Regions from separate parts of the Pseudomonas moorei genome, predicted to be linked through region 1. Evidence: predicted binding sites of a transcription regulator. Region 1 holds the regulator's gene; the other holds the start of a gene.
The links. The regulator FliA, encoded in region 1, starts transcription of late flagellar genes. The targets are predictions, from matches to a motif close to CTAAAGTTTNNNNNNNNNNNGCCGNTAA.

Region 1 (4,419 bases):
TTTACAGTGTGAAAACCGCGAAAAATTGCATTGAGCAGGTCCGCGTCATCCGGCCGGCTTTCCAGCTCGACCAGTTGTTCGGACAGTTGCTCTAGAATCTCGCCGGCCTCAACCAGGAAATCCTGAAGGATCTCTTCATCGGCGCCGAAGCTCATTAAGGGTGTGCTCCTACAGGTCTAAAAACCTAAAATACCTAGAACTCTAAAACCCTAGGCTGGATAGCAAATCGTCCACATCGTCCTGACCGGACACAACGTCTTCTCTTTTATCGGCATGAATCTGCGGACCTTCACCCTGAGAGAGATGTTTTTGTGGATCTTTTTCTGCAAGCATCGCTTCACGGTCATGTTCGATGCCCGCGAAGCGGTCCACCTGACTGGCCATGAGCACGAGCTTGAGCAGGTTGCTTTCGACTTCGGTGACCAGTTGGGTCACACGCTTGATCACCTGACCGGTGAGGTCCTGGTAATCCTGGGCGAGCAGAATGTCGTTGAGGTTGCTCGACACCGCACGCCCGTCTTCACTGCTGCGCGCCAGGAACCCGTCGACTCGCCGGGCCAGCTCGCGGAACTCTTCAGCCCCGACTTCGCGGCGCATGAAACGTCCCCAGTCCGTGCTCAAGGCCTGGGCTTCTTCACTCAGGCGATTGACCAGCGGCGTGGCGTTTTCCACCAGGTCCATGGTGCGGTTGGCCGCAGCCTCCGTCAGCTTGACCACATACCCCAGACGCTCGGTGGCATCGGTGATCTGTGACACTTCCTCGGCTTGCGGCATGTGCGGGTCAATCTGAAAATTGACGATCGCACTATGCAGCTCGCGGGTGAGCTTGCCCACTTCCTGGTACAGGCCGCGGTCACGGGTCTGGTTGAGCTCATGGATCAATTGCACAGCATCGCCGAACCTGCCCTTTTCAAGGCTCGCGACCAGTTCGACGGCGTGTTTTTTCAGGGTCGATTCGAAATCGCCCTGCGATGATTCGTTATGCCCCATAGCTCCCCCGTGGCGCAGTTCAACCGATGCGTTCGAAAATCTTTTCGATTTTTTCTTTCAACGCCTGGGCCGTGAAGGGTTTGACCACATAGCCGTTAACACCGGCCTGGGCGGCTTCGATGATCTGCTCGCGCTTGGCTTCGGCGGTCACCATCAGCACCGGCAGATGCTTGAGCTTTTCATCGGCACGCACGTGGCGCAGCAGATCGATACCGGTCATGCCAGGCATGTTCCAGTCCGTCACCAGAAAGTCGATGCTCCCGCTGTTGAGAACCGGAATGGCGGTAGTGCCATCGTCGGCCTCGACCGTGTTGGTGAACCCAAGGTCACGCAACAGGTTTTTTATGATCCGCCGCATCGTTGAGAAGTCATCAACGATGAGGATTTTCATGTTCTTGTCCAATTCGACCTCCAAGCAGACTAAAACGCGCCCAGCACCTGGACGCGCCATTTCAATCAATCTGGCAAAGCACTCAATGACTGTCTGGAGTACAACGGATCGAGACCGGCGCGGTTCAACACCCCACCCGCCACGTCGCAGTGCCCCCACACTGCCTTCAACGCGCTCGCCACTCTCCCAAACGCCCCCGCAAACGGGCCGCGCACTGGCTGTGTAACTGGCTGACCCGAGATTCGCTAACCCCCAGGACCTCACCGATTTCCTTGAGATTCAACTCTTCGTCGTAGTACAGCGCCAACACCAGTCGCTCACGCTCCGGCAAATTGGCAATCGCGTCCGCCAGCGCCGCCTGAAAGCGTTCATCTTCCAGGTCGCGCGACGGCTCGAGATGAGCACTCGCGCCATCCTCGTGCAGCCCTTCGTGTTCGCCGTCCTGCAACAGATCGTCGAAACTGAATAACCGGCTGCCCAGGGTGTCGTTCAAAATCCCGTAATAATCGTCGAGACTCAATTGGAGTTCGGCCGCAACTTCGTGATCTTTAGCGTCACGGCCGGTTTTAGCTTCAATCGAGCGAATTGCATCGCTGACCATGCGCGTGTTGCGGTGAACCGAACGAGGTGCCCAGTCCCCCTTGCGCACCTCATCGAGCATGGCGCCGCGGATTCGGATGCCCGCGTACGTTTCGAAACTGGCGCCTTTGCTGGCGTCGTATTTGGTCGAGACTTCCAGCAGGCCGATCATGCCGGCCTGGATCAGGTCTTCGACCTGGACACTGGCCGGCAGACGCGCCAGCAAGTGGTAGGCAATGCGTTTAACCAGTGGCGCGTAACGCTCGATCAATTCGTACTGCGCGTCACGTGCCGACTTCTTGTAGAGGTTGTAACCGCTGGCGGTCATAGCACGGGTCCTGCCGTTTGTTGCACGAGGCGCTCGACGAAAAACTCCAGGTGCCCACGGGGGTTGGCCGGCAGCGGCCAGGTATCGACTTTCTGGGCGATGGCCTTGAACGCCAGCGAACACTTGGAACGCGGAAACGCTTCATAGACGGCGCGCTGCTTCTGCACGGCCTTGCGCACGCTTTCGTCGTAAGGCACGGCACCGACGTATTGCAGGGCAACGTCGAGAAAGCGGTCCGTGACCTTGGTCAACTTGGCGAACAGGTTGCGGCCTTCCTGCGGGCTCTGCGCCATGTTGGCCAGGACGCGGAAACGGTTCATGCCGTAATCGCGGTTGAGCAACTTGATCAAGGCGTAGGCGTCGGTGATCGACGTCGGCTCGTCGCAGACCACCAGCAGGACTTCCTGCGCCGCGCGGACAAAACTGACTACCGAGTCACCAATGCCCGCAGCGGTGTCGATCACCAGTACGTCGAGATTGTCGCCGATATCGCTGAATGCCTGGATCAGGCCGGCGTGTTGCGCCGGGCTCAGATGAACCATGCTCTGGGTCCCGGACGCGGCGGGAACGATGCGGATGCCGCCGGGGCCCTGCAACAGGACGTCGCGCAGCTCGCAGCGGCCTTCGATCACGTCGGCCAGGGTACGTTTGGGTGTCAGCCCCAACAGAACGTCGACGTTCGCCAGCCCCAGATCGGCGTCCAGCAGCATGACGCGCCGGCCAAGCTCAGCCAAAGCCAGGGACAAGTTCACTGACACATTAGTCTTCCCGACGCCACCTTTGCCGCCGGTCACCGCGATCACCTGTACGGGATGCATGCTGCCCATGTTATTTCTTTACCTTGTCTTGCATAGACGGAGGCCACATTACTGGCTGCGCGTTCTCAACCGGAACAATGCATGGCAGACCATCGATGTAGGTACAAAAACTATTCATTTTTACCTCAGCCAACCTGCTTGGTCGGGCTGTGGTAGATGTCAGCGAACATGTCAGCCATGGCTTCTTCGCTGGGTTCTTCCTGCATTTGCACGCTGACGGCGCGACTGACCAACTGATGACGACGCGGCAGATGCAAATCATCCGGGATCCGCGGGCCATCGGTCAGGTAGGCCACCGGCAATTCATGACTGATGGCCAGGCTCAACACCTCGCCCAGACTTGCCGTTTCATCCAGTTTAGTCAGGATGCAGCCCGCGAGCCCGCAGCGCTTGTAACTGTGATAAGCGGCGGTTAGAACCTGTTTCTGGCTGGTGGTTGCCAGAACCAGATAATTTTTCGATTTGATGCCACGCCCGGCCAGGCTTTCCAGCTGCATGCGCAGGGCCGGATCGCTGGCCTGCAGGCCGGCGGTGTCGATCAGCACCACGCGTTTGCGCAGCAACGGATCCAGCGCTTGCACCAGCGATTGCCCCGGATCGACGTGGGTCACCGACACGTTGAGAATCCGACCGAGGGTCTTGAGCTGCTCCTGAGCCCCGATCCGGAAGCTGTCCATGCTCACCAGCGCGATGTTCTGCGGGCCGTACTTGAGCACGTAACGGGCGGCCAGCTTGGCCAGGGTGGTGGTCTTGCCCATGCCGGCGGGGCCGACCATGGCAATCACGCCACCCTCTTCCAGTGGTTCCAGTTCCGGCGTGGAGATCATCCGCGCCAGATGCGCCAGCAACATGCGCCAGGCCTGACGGGGCTCGTCGATATCGGTAATCAGCGCCAGCAAATCCCGCGACAGCGGGCCGGACAGACCGATGCGCTGCAGGCGGCGCCACAGGTTCGCCTGTTCAGGGCGGCTGCCTTGCAGCTGATTCCAGGCCAGGGAGCCCAGCTGCACTTCCATCAGTTCACGCAAGCTATTGAGCTCGAAACGCATCGAATCGAACGCCCGCGGGTCCACGCCACTCGAGGCTGGCGCAGCGGCCGGCGCAGGACGACGGGGTTCGGCATAGGTGGGCTCGATCAACGGCTCGGCGGCGGTCAACGGCAGGCCGGCGAACAACTGGCGATTGGTGCTCTTGTCGCTCTCGCCATCGCCTCGCAGGCTCAATTCAGCCTGGGCGGTGACGATCCGCGATTGAGTCTTGCGCAGCTCGTCTTCGAGTTCCATGTTCGGAACACGCGGGGCCAGCGCCGACAG
Region 2 (4,419 bases), 2.2 Mb from region 1:
CTGATGCAGGCCAATATCAAGACCTACCTCGATGTACTGGACCCAGAATCCCAGACCACCGATGACATTACCGGGGTCATCACCCGCAACATCAGCGAATGCACGCACCTGCTGGCGGTGGTGTCGGAAAAGACGGCGTTGTCATGGTGGGTGCCGTTCGAAATCGGCGAGGCGACTATTACCAACCGGCGTATCTGCTCGTTCAAGACCGGACCGACAGAACTGCCGCTGTACCTCGATAAATGGCCGAAACTGACGCGTGAACAGGACATCGACTTTTTCATTGATGCCTATCGCAATGAAGTGACACTCAAACGCTCGATGGCGCTGGATTCGGTCACCGGCAGCGATTCCATGCGCAATGCCAACAGGGCCAACGCCGACCGATTCCACAGTGACCTCAAATCCAGAATCTCCCGCGGCTTCTGAAATCACGCCCACAAAAAAGGCCGACTGCGATGTCGGCCTTTTTTGTGGGTCACTGCTTCGGCGCGGGGGCCGGTGCAATGGCGGGGGCAGAGGCTGGTGCCGCACTTCCGGGCACCGGTGGTTTCGGCGCCGGATCATCAAACAGATTCAGTCGCTGGCGAAGCTCATGCGCAGGGAGCGGTTCCTTGTCCGCCGGCAACGCATTCGGGTCGGTTGGCGTGGCCGGTGCGGCGTCGGGAGCCGTCGAACCTTGCGGCGCATCAGGTGCAGGCTCCGCCCCTTGCGAGCCTTCGATGGCACGCTGGGCTTTCTTCGTCAGCACGATGATGTCGATACGGCGATTGACCGGGTTGAACGGATGTTCACGATCAAACAGCGCCGATGAGGCATAACCCACGACACGCGCCACTTGCTGATCCGGATAGCTGCCCGCGACCAGCGCACGGCGAGCGGCGTTGGCACGGTTGGCCGAGAGCTCCCAGTTACCGAAATCGCCGGTGCCGGTGTACGGCTTGGCATCGGTGTGGCCGCTGATGCTGATCTTGTTCGGTACCGCTTTGATCGTGTCAGCCATGGCCAGCAGGATATCTTCGAAATATGGCTTCAGACGGGCTGAGCCCGAGTCGAACATCGGCCGGTTTTCGGCGTCCACGATCTGGATGCGCAAACCGTCCGGAGTGATCTCGAACATGATCTGGTCTTTGAATTTCTGTAGCTGCGGATTCTCTTCGACCTTGTTCTGCAGCTCTTGCAGCAACAGTTCGAGACGTTCCTTCTCGACCATCTCGGCCATGCCTTCGACCTGATCGGTATCGACAGTGACCTTGTCCGGCTGCGGCTGGGACTTCACCTCGGGGTTGAGGGTTTTTTCCGGCGCCAGGGTCGGCGTGCCGCCCAGATCGATGATGTATGGCGTGCCGCTTTCGGAGAAGCCGATCGGGTCCTTGAAGTAACCGGCGATGGCGATCTTCTGCTCCGGTGTTGCCGTGGACAACAGCCACAACACCAGGAAGAACGCCATCATCGCCGTGGCGAAGTCGGCGAAGGCGATTTTCCAGGCGCCCCCGTGATGCCCACCGGCGTAGCGCTTGACGCGCTTGATGATTATCGGCTGATTGTTCTCCATGACTTAGCGACCGCGAACCGCTTGTTCCAGCTCGGCGAAGCTAGGACGGTGCGCCGGGTACAGAACCTTGCGTCCGAACTCCACGGCCAGCGATGGCGGCATGCCGGAAGCCGAGGCGACCAGCGAGGCCTTGATGGCTTCGTAGACGTTCAGTTCTTCCTTGGCATCGTGGGCCAGGGAATGGGCCAACGGGCCGAAGAAGCCGTAGGCGGCGAGAATACCGAAGAAAGTACCGACCAGTGCCGCACCCACGTGCAGGCCGATGGACTTCTGGTCACCTTCACCCAGGGACGCCATGGTCACCACGATACCCAGTACCGCCGCGACGATACCGAAACCGGGCATGGCGTCAGCGATGCCGTTCACCGCGTGGGACGGATGCTCCAGGTCTTCCTTGAGGCTGAAGAGCTCCATGTCAAACAGGCCTTCAAGCTCGTGGGGAGCCATGTTGCCGGAAGACATGATGCGCAGGTAATCGCAGATGAACGCGGTCATGCGCTCATCCTTCAGGACCGCCGGGTACTTGGCGAAAATCGGGCTCGCGGCGGCATCTTCGATGTCACCTTCGATCGCCATCATGCCTTCACGGCGGCTCTTGTTGAGAATCTCGTAGATCAGGCCCAGCACTTCAAGGTAGAAGCCATGGTTGAAACGCGAACTGAACATGCTCAGGGACTTCTTGAGCACGTGCATCGTCATGTAGCCAGGGTTGGCCTGCAGGAACGCACCGAGGGCCGCGCCGCCGATGATCATCACCTCGAAAGGCTGGATCAGGGCTGCAATTTTGCCGTGGGAGAGCACGTATCCGCCGAGCACGCTCGCGAATACGACGATGATGCCGATAATTTTAGCCATAGGTAGGAGAGCACTTACTGAGTCGGGTTCAAGGTCATATTCGGAAGTTAAAAAATCTCTTCTTCTACTTATCGGCAAAACTGCGCCAGACTATAGCCAGTTCAGGCGAAAAGCCAATTTGACCCGCTCCGGGCACAGTTAACGCTGACGATGATCGCCTCCCGACATGCCTAACGAAACGAACGTTCCAACTCCAAAACCGACCACTCTCGAAGGCTGGGTCAAGCTTCTCGATGGCGTGCGCCTGCCGGTTCCGCAAGCCAGTCACGACCGTGTCTGGCGGGCCATTCGCGACCAACGCAGCTCGTTGCGCGACATCGCCGAATTGATGCAGGAAAGCCCGGCCCTGGCCTTGAGCGTGATTCGCGAAGCCAACCGACACACCCATGGCAGCATGACCGAGCCGGCGGAAAACCTTGAGGTCGCGATCAATCGCCTCGGCCTCAAACGCACCGAAGAACTGCTCGACCGGTTGCCTGTACTGCCTCAGGCCGATATTCCGAAAGCACTGCGTCAGTTGCAGATGATCAGCCAGCACGCCACGCAACAGGCCAACGGTTTTTTTGCCGGTCGCCTGGCGCGCCTGTGGCAGGACATCCATTGGGGCAGCCTGCTGTTTCTGTCGCCGCTATGGCCATTGGCGCTCACGCATCCGCAATTGCTTGAAGACTGGGAACTGCGGGTCATCCATAAAGGCGAGTCGGCGCGCAAAGTCGAAAAGCAATTGTTTGGCGTACGCCTGCTGGAAATCGGTCAGGCCCTGGCGGATATCTGGCGCCTGCCGATCTGGGTGCAACAGGGCTACCGTCTGCTGCTCACCGAGCAACGGGAACTGGTGAAGGTTCTGCGCATTGCCCGCGACAGCGAGCATCCATTGCGGCAACAGAACCGCCTCGATGACGATCCGACCCTGCGCCGCTGGCTCAATCAACCGGCCAACACCGTATTGCTGGCCAACGGCCTGGCACTGTCGGCGCAACAGGCCTGGGACAGTCCGCACAGTGAGCGGTGGCAGTATCTGACCAGCCTTTACCTGCAGATACCGATGGACCAAGTGCAACAGCAACTGCACCAACAGGCAGCCAACAGCGCGCGCCATCACGCCATGCCGGACCTTTGGCACCCTGCCGAAGCCCTGATCTGGCCGTGGGGCATGAATCGCATCCACGCCAGCTTGTTGCCTGCGGCGGCGCCCACTGCCGAGGACCTGGCAAACTGGCGTAAACAATGTGCCGAGCTGCTGCTCGAGCCCAGTCGTTTCACCAATGCCATGCACTTGACCATCGCCGCCCGGGACGCCTTGGTCGCGTGCGGCATGCGTCGCGTCATGATCCTGATGGCCGATCGCACCCACGCCAACCTGCGAGTGCACCAAACGGCGGGGTTGCCCAAGGAAGTGGCGGCGATGAATTTCGCAGTCAGCCAGAGTACCGTGCTGCAACGCCTGCTTTCACAACAGGCCCAGGTACGAATCAACCCGACCAACAACGCGCAATTTTCAGCCCGGCTGCCCAATGGCCTGCGTGCGCAGTTCAGCGGCGAACACCTGCTGCTGCGCTCGCTGGTCAACAATGGTCGGGTGATCATGATTGTCGTGGCCGATCAGGGCGGCGGGCCGTTCTCGGAAATCACCGTGCAAGCCTTCGGCAAAACGGCGCAGTGCATCGAGAAAGCGCTGCACAACTTTAGCCGCCGCGGCCAATAGCGCTGCGCTACAATCCTCCCTTTTGTGCCCTGGAGACCTCACATGCCTGACTTCTCTGGCTTGCCGCTGGTGATCGAACCGAGCGACTTGCTCCCTCGCCTCGACGCCCGTGATCTGATCCTGGTGGACCTGACCAGCAGCGCCCGCTACACCGAAGGGCATATTCCCGGTGCACGGTTTGTCGATCCCAAACGCACACAGCTCGGGCAGCCGCCGGCGCCCGGGCTGATGCCGCCGCAAGCGGCACTCGAAGCGTTGTTCGGTGAACTGGGGCACAATCCCGACGCGGTCTACGTGGCTTATG

Region 2: a site for FliA is predicted at 2,479-2,506, ahead of motA (flagellar motor stator protein MotA). Genes of this name have one in related genera too.

Annotation. Positions count from the first base shown of each region.
Region 1 is NZ_AP035776.1:6,132,952-6,137,370, forward strand. Features, by position in the region: gene ACGJAX_RS28600 (chemotaxis protein CheW) at 1-155, opposite strand, end outside; gene ACGJAX_RS28605 (protein phosphatase CheZ) at 202-990, opposite strand; gene ACGJAX_RS28610 (chemotaxis response regulator CheY) at 1,010-1,381, opposite strand; gene fliA (RNA polymerase sigma factor FliA) at 1,548-2,288, opposite strand; gene fleN (flagellar synthesis regulator FleN) at 2,285-3,115, opposite strand; gene flhF (flagellar biosynthesis protein FlhF) at 3,232-4,419, opposite strand, start outside.
Region 2 is NZ_AP035776.1:1,823,152-1,827,570, reverse strand. Features, by position in the region: gene ACGJAX_RS08550 (toll/interleukin-1 receptor domain-containing protein) at 1-429, shown strand, start outside; gene motB (flagellar motor protein MotB) at 479-1,555, opposite strand; gene motA (flagellar motor stator protein MotA) at 1,559-2,410, opposite strand; gene ACGJAX_RS08535 (HDOD domain-containing protein) at 2,577-4,115, shown strand; gene ACGJAX_RS08530 (rhodanese-like domain-containing protein) at 4,158-4,419, shown strand, end outside.